Regions from separate parts of the Kitasatospora sp. NPDC057940 genome, predicted to be linked through region 4. Evidence: predicted binding sites of a transcription regulator. Region 4 holds the regulator's gene; each other region holds the start of a gene.
The links. Region 4 encodes HrcA, which represses chaperone genes, less so after heat shock. Its sites were predicted from a motif close to TTNGCACTCNGNNNNNCNGAGTGCNAA; they were not measured.
Positions count from the first base shown of each region.

Region 1 (3,205 bases), on a different contig from region 4:
GCGCTCCTTCAGCTCCACCTCGGTGGCGGCGCCGACCTTGATGACGCAGACGCCGCCGGCCAGCTTGGCCAGGCGCTCCTGCAGCTTCTCGCGGTCCCAGTCGGAGTCGGTGGCGGCGATCTCACCCTTGATCTGGGCGACGCGGCCGGCCACGGCCTCGGTGTCACCGGCGCCGTCGACGACGGTGGTCTCGTCCTTGGTGATGGTCACGCGACGGGCGGTGCCCAGCACGTCCACGCCGACCTGGTCGAGCTTGAGGCCGACCTCCTCGGAGATGACCGTGCCGCCGGTCAGGGTGGCCAGGTCGCCGAGGATCGCCTTGCGGCGGTCGCCGAAGCCCGGGGCCTTGACGGCGACCGCGTTGAAGGTGCCGCGGATCTTGTTCACCACGAGGGTGGACAGCGCCTCGCCGTCGACGTCCTCGGCGATGATCAGCAGCGGCCGGGAGGCACCGCCCTGGAGGATCTTCTCCAGCAGCGGCAGCAGCTCCTGGATGGAGGAGATCTTGCCCTGGTTGATCAGGATGTACGGGTCCTCCAGGACCGCCTCCTGCCGCTCCGCGTCGGTGACGAAGTACGGCGACAGGTAGCCCTTGTCGAACTGCATGCCCTCGGTGAAGTCCAGCTCCACGCCGAAGGTGTTCGACTCCTCGACGGTGATGACACCGTCCTTGCCGACCTTGTCGATCGCCTCGGCGATCAGCTCGCCGACCTGGGTGTCCTGGGCGGAGAGGGACGCGACGGCGGCGACGTCGTCCTTGCCCTCGATCTCGCGGGCCACCGAGAGCAGGTGCTCGGAGACGGCGGCGACGGCCTTGTCGATGCCCTTCTTCAGGGCGGCCGGGCCGGCACCGGCGGCGACGTTGCGCAGACCCTCGTTGACCAGGGCCTGGGCCAGCACGGTGGCGGTGGTGGTGCCGTCACCCGCGACGTCGTTGGTCTTGGTGGCGACCTCCTTGACGAGCTGCGCGCCAAGGTTCTCGTACGGGTCGTCCAGCTCGACCTCACGGGCGATGGTGACACCGTCGTTGGTGATGGTCGGGGCGCCGAACTTCTTGTCGATGACGACGTTGCGGCCCTTGGGGCCGATGGTCACCTTGACGGTGTCGGCCAGCTTGTTGACACCGCGCTCCAGCGAGCGGCGGGCGTCCTCGTTGAACTGCAGGATCTTCGCCATGTTCCCTATTCCCTCGGGGCTTCGGCCGGCCCACCGGCCGCCGGACTACGTGAACCAACAACCACGCCCCGGGCCCCTGTCACTTGGGACACGGATCCGGGGCGGGTCGGAACGACTTACTTCTCGATGATGGCGAGAACGTCGCGAGCGGAGAGAACCAGGTACTCCTCGCCCTGGTACTTCACCTCGGTGCCGCCGTACTTCGAGTACAGGACGATGTCACCGACGGCGACGTCGAGCGGCAGACGCTGGCCGTCCTCGAAGCGGCCCGGGCCGACGGCCAGGACGACGCCCTCCTGGGGCTTCTCCTTGGCGGTGTCCGGGATAACCAGGCCGGAGGCCGTGGTGGTCTCGGCGTCGAGCGGCTGGACCACGATGCGGTCCTCAAGCGGCTTGATGGCAACCTTGCTGCTGGTGGTCACGTCCGAGCTCCCCTTCGGAGATTACGGGGTTTCTAACGGGTAGGAGCGAACCTGCGGGCCTGCCGTCGCGGGGGTCAGGCACACGTCTTCGCGTTAGCACTCCCCCAGTGGGGAGTGCCAAGGACGACCATAGGCCGGTGTTAGCACTCAGTCAACCAGAGTGCCAACGGCGCGCCCTGGCGTCCCGAACCGCGGGCGCGCAGCCGTACTCCTGTGCGACCACCCCGCCCCGGGCGGGCTCCCGCCGCGGGCCGCGACCCCGCCCACCGCGCCGGCCGTCGGAGCCGGTGGGGCCGCCAACCCGCCAGAATGGCCCCGTGGACACCGAGAACCTCCAGCCCCTGCTGACCCCCGAGGGCCAGGCCCTGCTCGCCGAACTGCGCGAGTTCACGCCCGAGGAGGAGCTGGCGCTGGCCACCAGGCTGCGGCGGGAGCACCCGGCCGAGCTGGTGTCGGCGGCCTTCGGGCAGGCCCGGCTGCGGCAGCGGGCGCGGGCGAAGTTCGGGCCGGACGCCGACCTGATGTACTTCACGCCCAACGGCGTCGAGCAGTCCACCCGGCGCAGCGTGGCCGAGTGGCGGGCGCGCCGCTTCGCCGAACTGGGCGTCCGCCGGCTGGCCGACCTGTGCTGCGGCATCGGCGGGGACGTGCTGGCGCTGGCCAGGGCCGGGATCGAGGTGCTGGCCGTCGACAAGGACCCGGCGGCCTGCGCCGCCACCGCCGCCAACGCGGCCGCGCTGGGCCTGTCCGACCTGGTCCGGGTGCGCTGCGCGGACGTCGCCGAGGTGGACGTCACCGGCTACGACGCGGTGTTCACCGACCCGGCGCGGCGGACGGCGCGCGGCCGGGTGTTCGACCCGGAGGCGTACGCCCCGCCGCTCTCCTGGGCGATCGAGGCCGGCCGCCGGACCCCGATCGGCGCGCTGAAGGTCGCCCCGGGCATCCCGCACGAGGCCGTCCCGGCCGACGCCGAGGCGGAGTGGGTCTCCGACCACGGCGACGTGAAGGAGGCGGTGCTCTGGTTCGGCACCGGGGCCGCCCGCCCGCACCGCGCCACCCTGCTGCCGCAGGCCGCCAGCCTCACCGGCGGCGACCTGCCCGACCCGCCGGCCGGCCCGGTCGGGCGCTACCTGTACGAGCCGGACGGCGCGGTGATCCGGGCCCACCTGGTGGCCGAGGTGGCCGAGCAGGTGGGCGGGCGGCTGATCGACCCGAAGATCGCCTACCTGACCTCGGACCGGCTGGTGGCCACCCCGTACGCGCACGCCTTCGAGCTCACCGACGTGCTGCCGTTCCACATCAAGCGGCTGAAGGCGCTGCTGCGCGAGCGCGGGGTCGGCACGGTGGTGATCAAGAAGCGCGGGATGGCGATCACCCCGGAGGAGCTGCGCCGCCAGCTCAAGCCCTCCGGGCCGAACGCCGTCACGGTGATCCTCAGCCGCACCGACAACGGGCCGCTGATGATGCTCGGCCGGCCCGCCTGAGGCGGCCGCGGGGCGGGCGCCCGGACTACGAGGCGGGCGCCTGGATGTAGTCCTCCAGCCGGGCCACCGAGAAGCCCTGCTCCTGGATCCGGGCCAGCAGGTCGCCGAACATCTGGGTCATCG
Region 1 covers NZ_JBHVPH010000032.1:34,323-37,527, forward strand. Annotated here, with positions in the region: gene groL (chaperonin GroEL) at 1-1,176, opposite strand, end outside; gene groES (co-chaperone GroES) at 1,293-1,598, opposite strand; gene ACFVTF_RS33020 (SAM-dependent methyltransferase) at 1,916-3,082, shown strand; gene ACFVTF_RS33025 (polysaccharide deacetylase family protein) at 3,108-3,205, opposite strand, start outside.
Region 1: the regulator HrcA is predicted to act here: its motif matches at 1,739-1,765, upstream of groES (co-chaperone GroES).

Region 2 (3,205 bases), on a different contig from region 4:
CCTGGCGCCGGCGTTCCTCGCGCGGCTGCCGTACGCGATGCTCAGCATGGGCATCCTGCTGCTCGTCAAGGACACCCACGGCTCGTACGGCACCGCGAGCACCGTCGCGGCCGTCGCCGCCGTCGCCCAGGCCCTGATCGGCCCGCAGACCGGCCGGCTCGCCGACCGGTACGGCCAGACCGCCGTCCTCGTCCCGACCGTCGTGGTGCACGCGGCCTCGGTCGGCACGCTGATCGCGCTGGCGCTCGGCCACGCACCGGCCTGGAGCCTGTTCCTGGCCGCCGTCCCGGCCGGCGCGAGCGTTCCGCAGATCGGCGCCATGGTCCGGTCCCGCTGGATCGCCAAGTTCACCGCGGACGGCGCGTCCGCCTCGTCCGCGGCCAAGGTGGGCACCGCGTTCGCCTTCGAGTCCGTGACGGACGAGTTCACCTTCGTGATCGGCCCGATCCTGGCCACCGCCGTCGCCACCACGGTCAGCCCCTCGGCCGGGCTGATCGCCGAGGCCACGCTGACCCTCGTCGGCGGCCTGGCCTTCGCCGCCCAGCGGCGCACCGCGCCCGCCCGGGCGCTGCCCCAGCCCGGCGTGCGGCGCGCCTCCGCGCTCGCCTCCCCCGGGGTCCGGCTGCTGGCCGGGGCCTTCCTCGGGGTGGGCGCCGTGTTCGGCGGCATGCAGGTCTCGGTGAACGCCTTCGCCGACTCGGTCGGGCAGCACGGCGCCGCCGGCACCGTGTACGGGATCTTCGCCGGCGGCTCGATGGTGGCCGGCGTGCTGTACGGCGTGATCGCCTGGCGGCGGTCCGTGCAGCATCGGATGATCATGAGCTACGCCCTGCTGGTGCTGGGCTGCTCGACGCTGTGGGCGATGCCCAACCTGATCGCGCTCGCCGCCGCCGGACTGGTCTGCGGCCTGGCCATCGCGCCGACCCTGATCAGCGGCTACACCCTGGTCGAGACGCTCGTCGCGGACGGCGCCAAGACCGAGGCGTTCACCTGGCTGACCGGCGCCATCGGCCTCGGCCTGGCCGTCGGCCAGATGATCGCCGGGCAGCTGATCGACGGCCACGGGCCGTCCAGCGGGTTCCTGGTGCCGGTGGCCGGCGCCGGTCTGGGCCTGATCGCGCTGGTGTCGCTGCGGCACCTGCTGACCGCGCCGGGCGGGCCGGGCCAGGTGGTCGCGGCCGCACCGGAGCGCGGCGCCGCGACGCAGCTGGTGGGCGCGGCCAAGGGCTGAGCGGGCACGCGGTGGCGCACCGCGCGGAGCCGTGGGCGACGCGCGGTGGGGGCGGCCCGGAGCCCCGGTGGATGAGCGTGCGCGGCCCGGCCACGGCTCATCTCACATCGGAGTCGCTGGACTGATTCAGCGGAATGCCGCATCATTGAACATCGTTAGCACTCATCAGGCGAGAGTGCCAGGAGGAAGACAAGTGCCCACGTACCAGTACCAGTGCACCGAGTGCGGCAACGGCCTGGAGGCGGTGCAGAAGTTCACCGACGAGGCGCTGACCACGTGCCCCGACTGCCAGGGACGGCTCCGCAAGGTCTTCTCGGCCGTGGGTGTCGTGTTCAAGGGCTCGGGCTTCTACCGCACCGACAGCCGCTCGTCCTCCAGCAGCACGGTGGGCGCAGGCTCCTCCGGCAGCTCCTCGGCGTCGTCGTCCGGCTCGACCCCGGCTTCGTCCTCGACGTCGTCGACGTCCTCGTCCTCCGGTTCTTCGAGCTCTTCCAGCTCCTCCAGCCCGGCTCCGGCCGCGAGCTGACCTCGGCGCCGGACGCCCGGCGCATCGACAGGGCCCGCCACCCCGCGTTCCTCGCGGGGCGGCGGGCCTTCGTCGTTCCGGTTCGCCGTCACCGCTCGTCGTCACCACTCGTCACCACTCGTCGCCCCGGTTCGTCATCCCGGTTCGTCATCCCGGTTCGTCATCCTGGGCGGGCCGGATGCACTCGTGCGGGTGTACGAATTCATCCACAGGGCCCGAGTTGTCCACAGGCTGCGGATAAGGGCTTTCCGGGGCGGGGCGCGGCGCACATCGTAGGGGTCGCCGGAGAACGACCGGCCCGCCCGCGCAGGAGCGGCCCCCCACGACCTCGGTGGTGACCATGACGACCATGAGCCTCTCCGTACCGCTGCCCGCACCCGCCGTACCGCCCCGGCGGGAGGTGCCGCGCTTCCCGCCGATCCGGCGCGGGGCCGGCGGGTGGCACCGCTGGCGGCACGCCGTACGGCGCCGGGCCGGGGTGCCCGCGCTGGTGCTGCTCGCGGTGGCCGCGGCGCTCGCGGTCGGGCCCGCGCGGGCCGGGCTGCCGTCGCCGCCGGGCGGCCCGGTGGGCCGGACGGGTTGTCAATCCGGACCGACGGAAGATCACCCGTAACCGGGCAACGACTTCGTCGTTCACGGCGGCATGAAAGGCTTCAAGGAATTCCTGCTGCGTGGAAACGTCGTCGAACTCGCCGTCGCCGTCGTCATCGGCGCGGCCTTCACCAACATCGTCAACGCCTTCGTCAAGGGCGTCATCAATCCGATCGTCGGCGTCTTCGGAACGAAGGACCTGGCGTCCTACAGTTCCTGCCTCAAGGGCCCCTGCGAGCTGAACGCCACCGGCGAGGTCACGTCCGGGATCCTCATCCTGTGGGGATCGGTGCTCAGTGCCCTGCTGCAGTTCCTGATCACGGCGGCCGTCGTCTACTTCGTCCTGATCGTGCCCATGAACAGGCTCGCCGCCAGGCGGAAGAGCACCGCCGAGACGATGGCGGAGGCCGAGGCCAAGGAGGTCCAACTGCTCACCGAGATCCGCGACGCGCTGGTCACCCCGCAGCGCTGAGCACCGCTCCTCAGTCCCCGTGGTGCGGCGGGCGCTGGCTCAGGTACCAGTCCAGCCCCCGCCCACCGCTCTCCCCCGCCCCGGGGCGCTCACCCCAGCCGGTGTCGGTGTCGTCCCGGGACTGCTGGTCCAGCGGGTCCCGGAAGAGCAGCCGGGCCTTCGGCGCCGCCGGCCGCTCCTCCCGCCCGTGCTGTTCTCCCTGTCCCTGTCCCTGCTCCGGCTCCCGCGCCTGCTCGCTCACCCTGTTCACTTCCGCTTCCCGTCGACTGCCGTCCGGATCGTCCTGTCCCTCCAGCCTAAGAGCCCCGTGACACACCCCGGGCCCTGGTGCGGAGAGCTCCGCATCAGGGCCCGAGGCGGGATGGAGCCGCAGGCAGTTGGCTCG
Region 2 covers NZ_JBHVPH010000012.1:189,806-193,010, reverse strand. Annotated here, with positions in the region: gene ACFVTF_RS20325 (MFS transporter) at 1-1,231, shown strand, start outside; gene ACFVTF_RS20320 (FmdB family zinc ribbon protein) at 1,425-1,757, shown strand; gene ACFVTF_RS20315 (hypothetical protein) at 2,107-2,370, shown strand; gene mscL (large conductance mechanosensitive channel protein MscL) at 2,401-2,820, shown strand; gene ACFVTF_RS20305 (hypothetical protein) at 2,831-3,061, opposite strand.
Region 2: the regulator HrcA is predicted to act here: its motif matches at 1,387-1,413, upstream of ACFVTF_RS20320 (FmdB family zinc ribbon protein).

Region 3 (3,205 bases), on a different contig from region 4:
ACGTGCGCTTCGCCGAGGGCCTGGCGACCGGGATCGCGGACGGCGCCAGCGTCTCGATCATCCCGGCGGTGGCCGGCGGCTGCTGAGCCGCGCCCCGATCGATCCGGGCACCCCGCCCGAGCCGTTCGTCCGACCGGCCGTCCGCGCGTACGGAATTCCGTTCTCCGTACGCACGGGCGGCCGGCCGCATTTCGGCGGGAATATGGCGGGGTCAAGTCGGAGTAGAGTGTGGCTCGGTTGGGAACAGGGCTTCCCCTCATCCTCACCCGCGAATCACCCGCGAATCGCCGGACGGTCGTCCGGCCGCTGAGACCGGTCGGGTGCCCGGGCCGTGAAACATGTCAGGCAGATGTCAGAATTCCCGCGGGGATTTGTAGTAATCCGTCCGCTATGTCCGGCGTGAAATGCCGAATTCCTCCCGCTTTGGCCCGTCCTGCCCCTTGGCGCGGTGCCGGAATTCCCCGCAGCTGACCCTGTTGCAGAGGGCGTCGATCCGGATACATTCAGCCGCGGTCGACGTAATCACCCGCTCACAGGGCGCCGTCAGGCACCCCCGGCGGAGGATTGCGGCGTGCACGGCTGCGCCCAGGGGGGGTTCCCCGGGCCGGCCTTCAAACCAGACCCGGGCCCGCGACCTGCGGGCGCGTGAAGGGCCAGCACAGCACTAGGGGAGTTCGGAATGGCTCAGGGCACCGTCAAGTGGTTCAACGCGGAGAAGGGCTACGGCTTCATCGCGGTCGACGGTGGTGCGGACGTCTTCGTCCACTACAGCGCGATCCAGATGGACGGCTACCGCACCCTCGAGGAGGGCCAGCGGGTCGAGTTCGAGATCTCCCAGGGACAGAAGGGCCCGCAGGCGGACATGGTCCGCGCCGCGGTGTGACCCCCTTCCGACCCCAGGAGCTCGGCGCGGCCCACGGCTGGTGACCACTCGCTTCTCGGCGGGCCCGTACGACACGTGTCGTGCGGGCCCGTCGGCGTTCCCCGGCGGGGAGTTGCGCGGGTCGGCGGGAGCGCCCCGGACGGCTCGCGGGATCGCGATTGGGCTTGCACTCGACCACCCGGAGTGCTAATCATTGGCGTTAGCACTCACAGCGTGAGAGTGACAGCGGACCGGGTCGGTGAGGCCCCCGGGAGCGGTAGGGGAAAGGACCCCCGCACACCAGGGCCGTCCGTCGCGGGCACCCCTTGGTCCGAGCAGTCGACCGTGTCCCGGAGGACCACTTCTGATGGCCAAGATCATCGCCTTTGATGAGGAAGCTCGCCGCGGCCTTGAGCGTGGCATGAACCAGCTCGCCGACGCAGTGAAGGTCACGCTCGGCCCCAAGGGTCGCAACGTCGTGCTGGAGAAGAAGTGGGGCGCCCCCACGATCACCAACGACGGTGTCTCCATCGCCAAGGAGATCGAGCTCGAGGACCCCTACGAGAAGATCGGCGCGGAGCTCGTCAAGGAGGTCGCCAAGAAGACCGACGACGTCGCGGGTGACGGCACCACCACCGCCACCGTGCTGGCCCAGGCCCTGGTGCGCGAGGGTCTGCGCAACGTCGCCGCCGGCGCCAACCCGATGGCCCTGAAGCGCGGTATCGAGAAGGCCGTCGCCGCCGTCTCCGACCAGCTGCTGGCCCAGGCCAAGGACGTGGAGACCAAGGAGCAGATCGCCTCCACCGCCTCCATCTCGGCCGCCGACACCCAGATCGGCGAGCTCATCGCCGAGGCCATGGACAAGGTCGGCAAGGAAGGCGTCATCACCGTCGAGGAGAGCAACACCTTCGGTCTGGAGCTCGAGCTCACCGAGGGCATGCGCTTCGACAAGGGCTACATCTCCGCCTACTTCGCGACCGACCTGGAGCGCATGGAGGCGACGTTCGAGGACCCCTACATCCTCATCGCCAACTCCAAGATCGGCTCGGTCAAGGACCTGCTGCCGCTGCTGGAGAAGGTCATGCAGAGCGGCAAGCCGCTCGTCATCATCGCCGAGGACGTCGAGGGCGAGGCCCTGTCGACCCTGGTCGTGAACAAGATCCGCGGCACCTTCAAGTCCGTGGCCGTCAAGGCCCCGGGCTTCGGCGACCGCCGCAAGGCCATGCTCGGCGACATCGCCATCCTCACCGGTGGCACCGTGATCTCCGAGGAGGTCGGCCTCAAGCTGGAGAACGCCGGCATCGACCTGCTGGGCACCGCCCGCAAGGTGGTCATCACCAAGGACGAGACCACCATCGTCGACGGTGGCGGTGACAGCGAGCAGGTCGCCGGCCGCGTGAACCAGATCCGCGCCGAGATCGAGAACAGCGACTCGGACTACGACCGCGAGAAGCTCCAGGAGCGCCTCGCCAAGCTGGCCGGCGGCGTGGCCGTCATCAAGGCCGGCGCGGCCACCGAGGTGGAGCTCAAGGAGCGCAAGCACCGCATCGAGGACGCCGTCCGCAACGCGAAGGCCGCCGTCGAGGAGGGCATCGTCGCCGGTGGTGGCGTCGCGCTGCTGCAGGCCGGTGTCGCCTTCGACAAGCTGGAGCTGGAGGGCGACGAGGCCACCGGTGCCAACATCGTCAAGGTCGCGCTGGAGGCCCCGATCAAGCAGATCGCGACCAACGCCGGCCTGGAGGGTGGCGTCGTGGTGGAGAAGGTGCGCAACCTCCCCGCCGGTCACGGCCTGAACGCGGCCACCAACACCTACGTCGACCTGATCGCCGAGGGCATCATCGACCCGGCCAAGGTGACCCGCTCCGCGCTGCAGAACGCCGCCTCCATCGCGGCGCTGTTCCTCACCACCGAGGCCGTCATCGCCGACAAGCCGGAGAAGGCCGCTGCGGCCGCCGGCGGCGGCATGCCGGGCGGTGACATGGACTTCTGATCCTGATCGCACCGATCGGATCGGCTGGTTCCTGATCGTGTGGGCGGTTCCCTTCGGGGGGCCGCCCACACGGCGTTCTACCGGAGAATGGACAGATGGCTTCCGACGACATCGAGACCGCGCTGCACAACGCGCGGGCGCTGATCCTGGCCGACCTCACCGCACGGGACGTGGCGGACGCCGCCGTCGTCTCCCTGGTGGAGCAGGCCGTGACGCACCGCCGCTGGTGGCTGGAGCAGTGGCCGGACGGCACCGAGTACGTGCTCGGGCTGGTCGCCCAGGACGTCCAGGACGCGCTGCTGGAGGCGTACGGGCGCTGGCCGCTGTGCACCGCCTGCGCCGCCGACGGGGAC
Region 3 covers NZ_JBHVPH010000012.1:8,665-11,869, forward strand. Annotated here, with positions in the region: gene ACFVTF_RS19460 (MoaD/ThiS family protein) at 1-86, shown strand, start outside; gene ACFVTF_RS19465 (cold-shock protein) at 680-883, shown strand; gene groL (chaperonin GroEL) at 1,230-2,852, shown strand; gene ACFVTF_RS19475 (hypothetical protein) at 2,948-3,205, shown strand, end outside.
Region 3: the regulator HrcA is predicted to act here: its motif matches at 1,047-1,073, upstream of groL (chaperonin GroEL).

Region 4 (3,205 bases):
GACGATGGCCGCGTTCTGGTCGTTGTTGTTGCGGTTGCCGCCCATGAACCCGCCGTACATGGCGATCCGGGTCATGGCCCCGGCGAGGACGCCGAGGAAGCCGGCGATGGTCATCACCGCGACGTCCCGGTGGGCGACGTGGGACAGCTCGTGGGCGAGGACGCCCTCCAGTTCCTCGGGTTCCAGCCGGCGCAGCAGGCCGGTGGTGACGCACACCACGGCGTTCTGCGGGTTGCGGCCGGTGGCGAAGGCGTTCGGCATGTCGTTGTCGGCGACCGCCACCCGGGGTTTGGGCATGTCGGCCAGCGCGCAGAGCCGGTCGATGGTGCCGTGCAGTTGCGGGTACTGCTCAGGGGTCACCTGGTGGGCGCCCATCGCCCGTTCGGTGATCTTGTCGCTGAACCAGAACTGGGCCACGAACAGCCCGCCGGAGATCAGGACGATCAGTGGCCAGGCGCCGCGCAGCAGCACGATCAGCAGACCGGTGAAACCGACGTACAGCAGCCCGATCACGAACATCGTCACGACCATGCGGCCGGTCAGGCCGCGGTCGGGCGCGAAACGGGTGTGCTGGCCCGAGCTCGACATTGCTTGCTCCTCCATTCGCCGTCGTCTTCGATGCTGCCACCCGGACGGCCCTGCGGCACCACCCCCGCGCCGGGAACTGCGGGCAGGATCACTCCGGCCGGGCCGTTCCTGCCGTTGGGCCCGGGCCTTACACTGGCAGGTACGGTTTTGGCACTCGCAGGTTCAGAGTGCCAAAGCGGGTGCCGGAGCCGGGATCCTCCCGGAGCGGGCAGCAGCATGCGTGACACGAACGGACAACGTGCGAAGACGGAGGTGTGTGCCCCATGGCCGGTGAGGTTCGCCAGCTGGACGACCGCAAGCTCGCCGTGCTCCGCGCGATCGTCCAGGACTACGTGGGCACCGAGGAGCCGGTCGGTTCCAAGGCCCTGGTGGAGCGGCACAACCTCGGAGTCTCCCCGGCGACCGTGCGCAACGACATGGCGGCGCTGGAGGAGGAGGGCTACATCCACCAGCCGCACACCAGCGCCGGGCGCATCCCCACCGACAAGGGGTACCGCCTGTTCGTCGACAAGCTCGCCGAGGTCAAGCCGATGAGCGCCCCCGAGCGCCGGGCGATCCGGCACTTCCTGGACGGCGCCGTCGACCTGGACGACGTGGTCATGCGGACGGTGCGGCTGCTCGCCCAGCTCACCCGGCAGGTCGCGGTGGTGCAGTACCCCTCGCTGTCGCGCTCCACCGTGCGGCACATCGAGCTGGTGGCGCTGGCCCCGACCAAGGTGATGCTGGTCCTGATCACCAACACCGGCCGGGTCGAGCAGCGGATGGTCGACTGCCCGGGCCCGGTCGGCGAGACGGTCCTGGCGGACCTGCGGGCCCGGATCAACGCGCGGGCCGTCGGCCAGCGGCTGCCGGACGTGCCGGGGTTCCTGGAGGAGCTCCCGGCGGGTTTCGAGCCGCCGGACCGCCCGACCGTCAGCACGGTCCTGGCGACGCTGTTCGAAGCGCTCGCCGAGCAGAACGAGGAGCGGATCATGCTGGCCGGCACGGCCAACCTGACCCGCTTCGGGCACGACTTCCCCCTGACCATCCAGCCGGTGCTGGAAGCCCTGGAGGAGCAGGTCGTCCTGCTCCGCCTCCTGGGTGAGACGGCGGACGCCGCGATGACGGTCCGGATCGGGCGGGAGATCGCCTACGAGGGGCTGAATTCCACCTCGGTGGTGTCGGTCGGTTACGGTTCGGGCGACGAGAGCGTGGCCAAACTGGGTGTGATCGGTCCGACCCGGATGGACTATCCGGGCACAATGGGGGCGGTGCGTGCGGTGGCGCGGTACGTGGGCCAGATCCTGGCCGAGTCGTAGCACAGGCCGCCGTCGGAACCTCTGACGGCGGTGTCCAGTCGCAGCACTACTACAGGCGGAACAAGCGGAGCATTTGGTGGCCACGGACTACTACGCGGTACTCGGCGTCCGACGGGATGCGGGGCAGGACGAGATCAAGAAGGCCTTCCGGCGCCTGGCACGCGAACTGCACCCGGACGTCAACCCGGACCCGAAGACGCAGGAGCGGTTCAAGGAGATCAACGCCGCTTACGAGGTGCTCTCCGACCCGCAGAAGCGCCAGGTCTACGACCTCGGCGGTGACCCGCTCTCGCCGGGCGGCGGGGGCGCGGGCGGCTTCGGCGCGGGGGCGGCCGGATTCGGCTTCTCCGACATCATGGACGCCTTCTTCGGCGCCGCGGCCGGCCAGCGCGGCCCGCGCTCGCGCACCCGCCGCGGCCAGGACGCCATGATCCGGCTGGAGATCACCCTGGAGGAGGCCGCCTTCGGCACCACCAAGGAACTCCAGGTCGACACCGCCGTCACCTGCACCACGTGCAGCGGTGAGGGCGCGGCCCCCGGCACCTCCGCGCAGACCTGCGACATGTGTCGCGGCAGGGGCGAGGTCTCCCAGGTCACCCGGTCGTTCCTGGGCCAGGTCATGACCTCCCGGCCCTGCCCGCAGTGCCAGGGCTTCGGCACCGTCGTGCCGACCCCGTGCCCGGAGTGCGCCGGCGACGGCCGGGTCCGCGCCCGGCGCACCCTGACCGTCAAGATCCCGGCCGGTGTCGACAACGGCACCCGGATTCAGCTGGCCGGCGAGGGCGAGGTCGGCCCCGGCGGCGGCCCGGCCGGCGACCTGTACGTCGAGATCGCCGAGACCACCCACACCGTCTTCCAGCGGCGCGGGGACGACCTGCACTGCACCGTCACCATCCCGATGACGGCCGCGTCCCTCGGCACCCAGGTGCCGCTGCAGACCCTGGACGGGCTGGAGGAGGTCGACATCCGGCCCGGCACCCAGTCCGGCCAGTCGATCCCGCTGCACGGCCGCGGCATCACGCACCTGCGCGGCGGCGGCCGGGGCGACCTGATAGTGCATGTCGAGGTGCAGACGCCCACCAAGCTCGACCCCGAGCAGGAGGAGCTGCTGCGCCGGCTCGCGGTGCTGCGCGGCGAGGAGCGGCCGTCCGGCCAGTTCGCGCCGGGCCAGCAGGGCCTGTTCTCGCGCCTCAAGGACGCGTTCAACGGCCGCTAGGCCCTAGGCCGGGGCCGCTACTGGGCCCTGGCCGTCCGCGCGGGGGTGCCGGGTTCCGCCCGGCGCCCCTTTCGCGTTCCCGATCCGCCCCACCCCCCGGAGG
Region 4 covers NZ_JBHVPH010000007.1:307,552-310,756, reverse strand. Annotated here, with positions in the region: gene htpX (zinc metalloprotease HtpX) at 1-588, opposite strand, end outside; gene hrcA (heat-inducible transcriptional repressor HrcA) at 852-1,886, shown strand; gene dnaJ (molecular chaperone DnaJ) at 1,963-3,102, shown strand.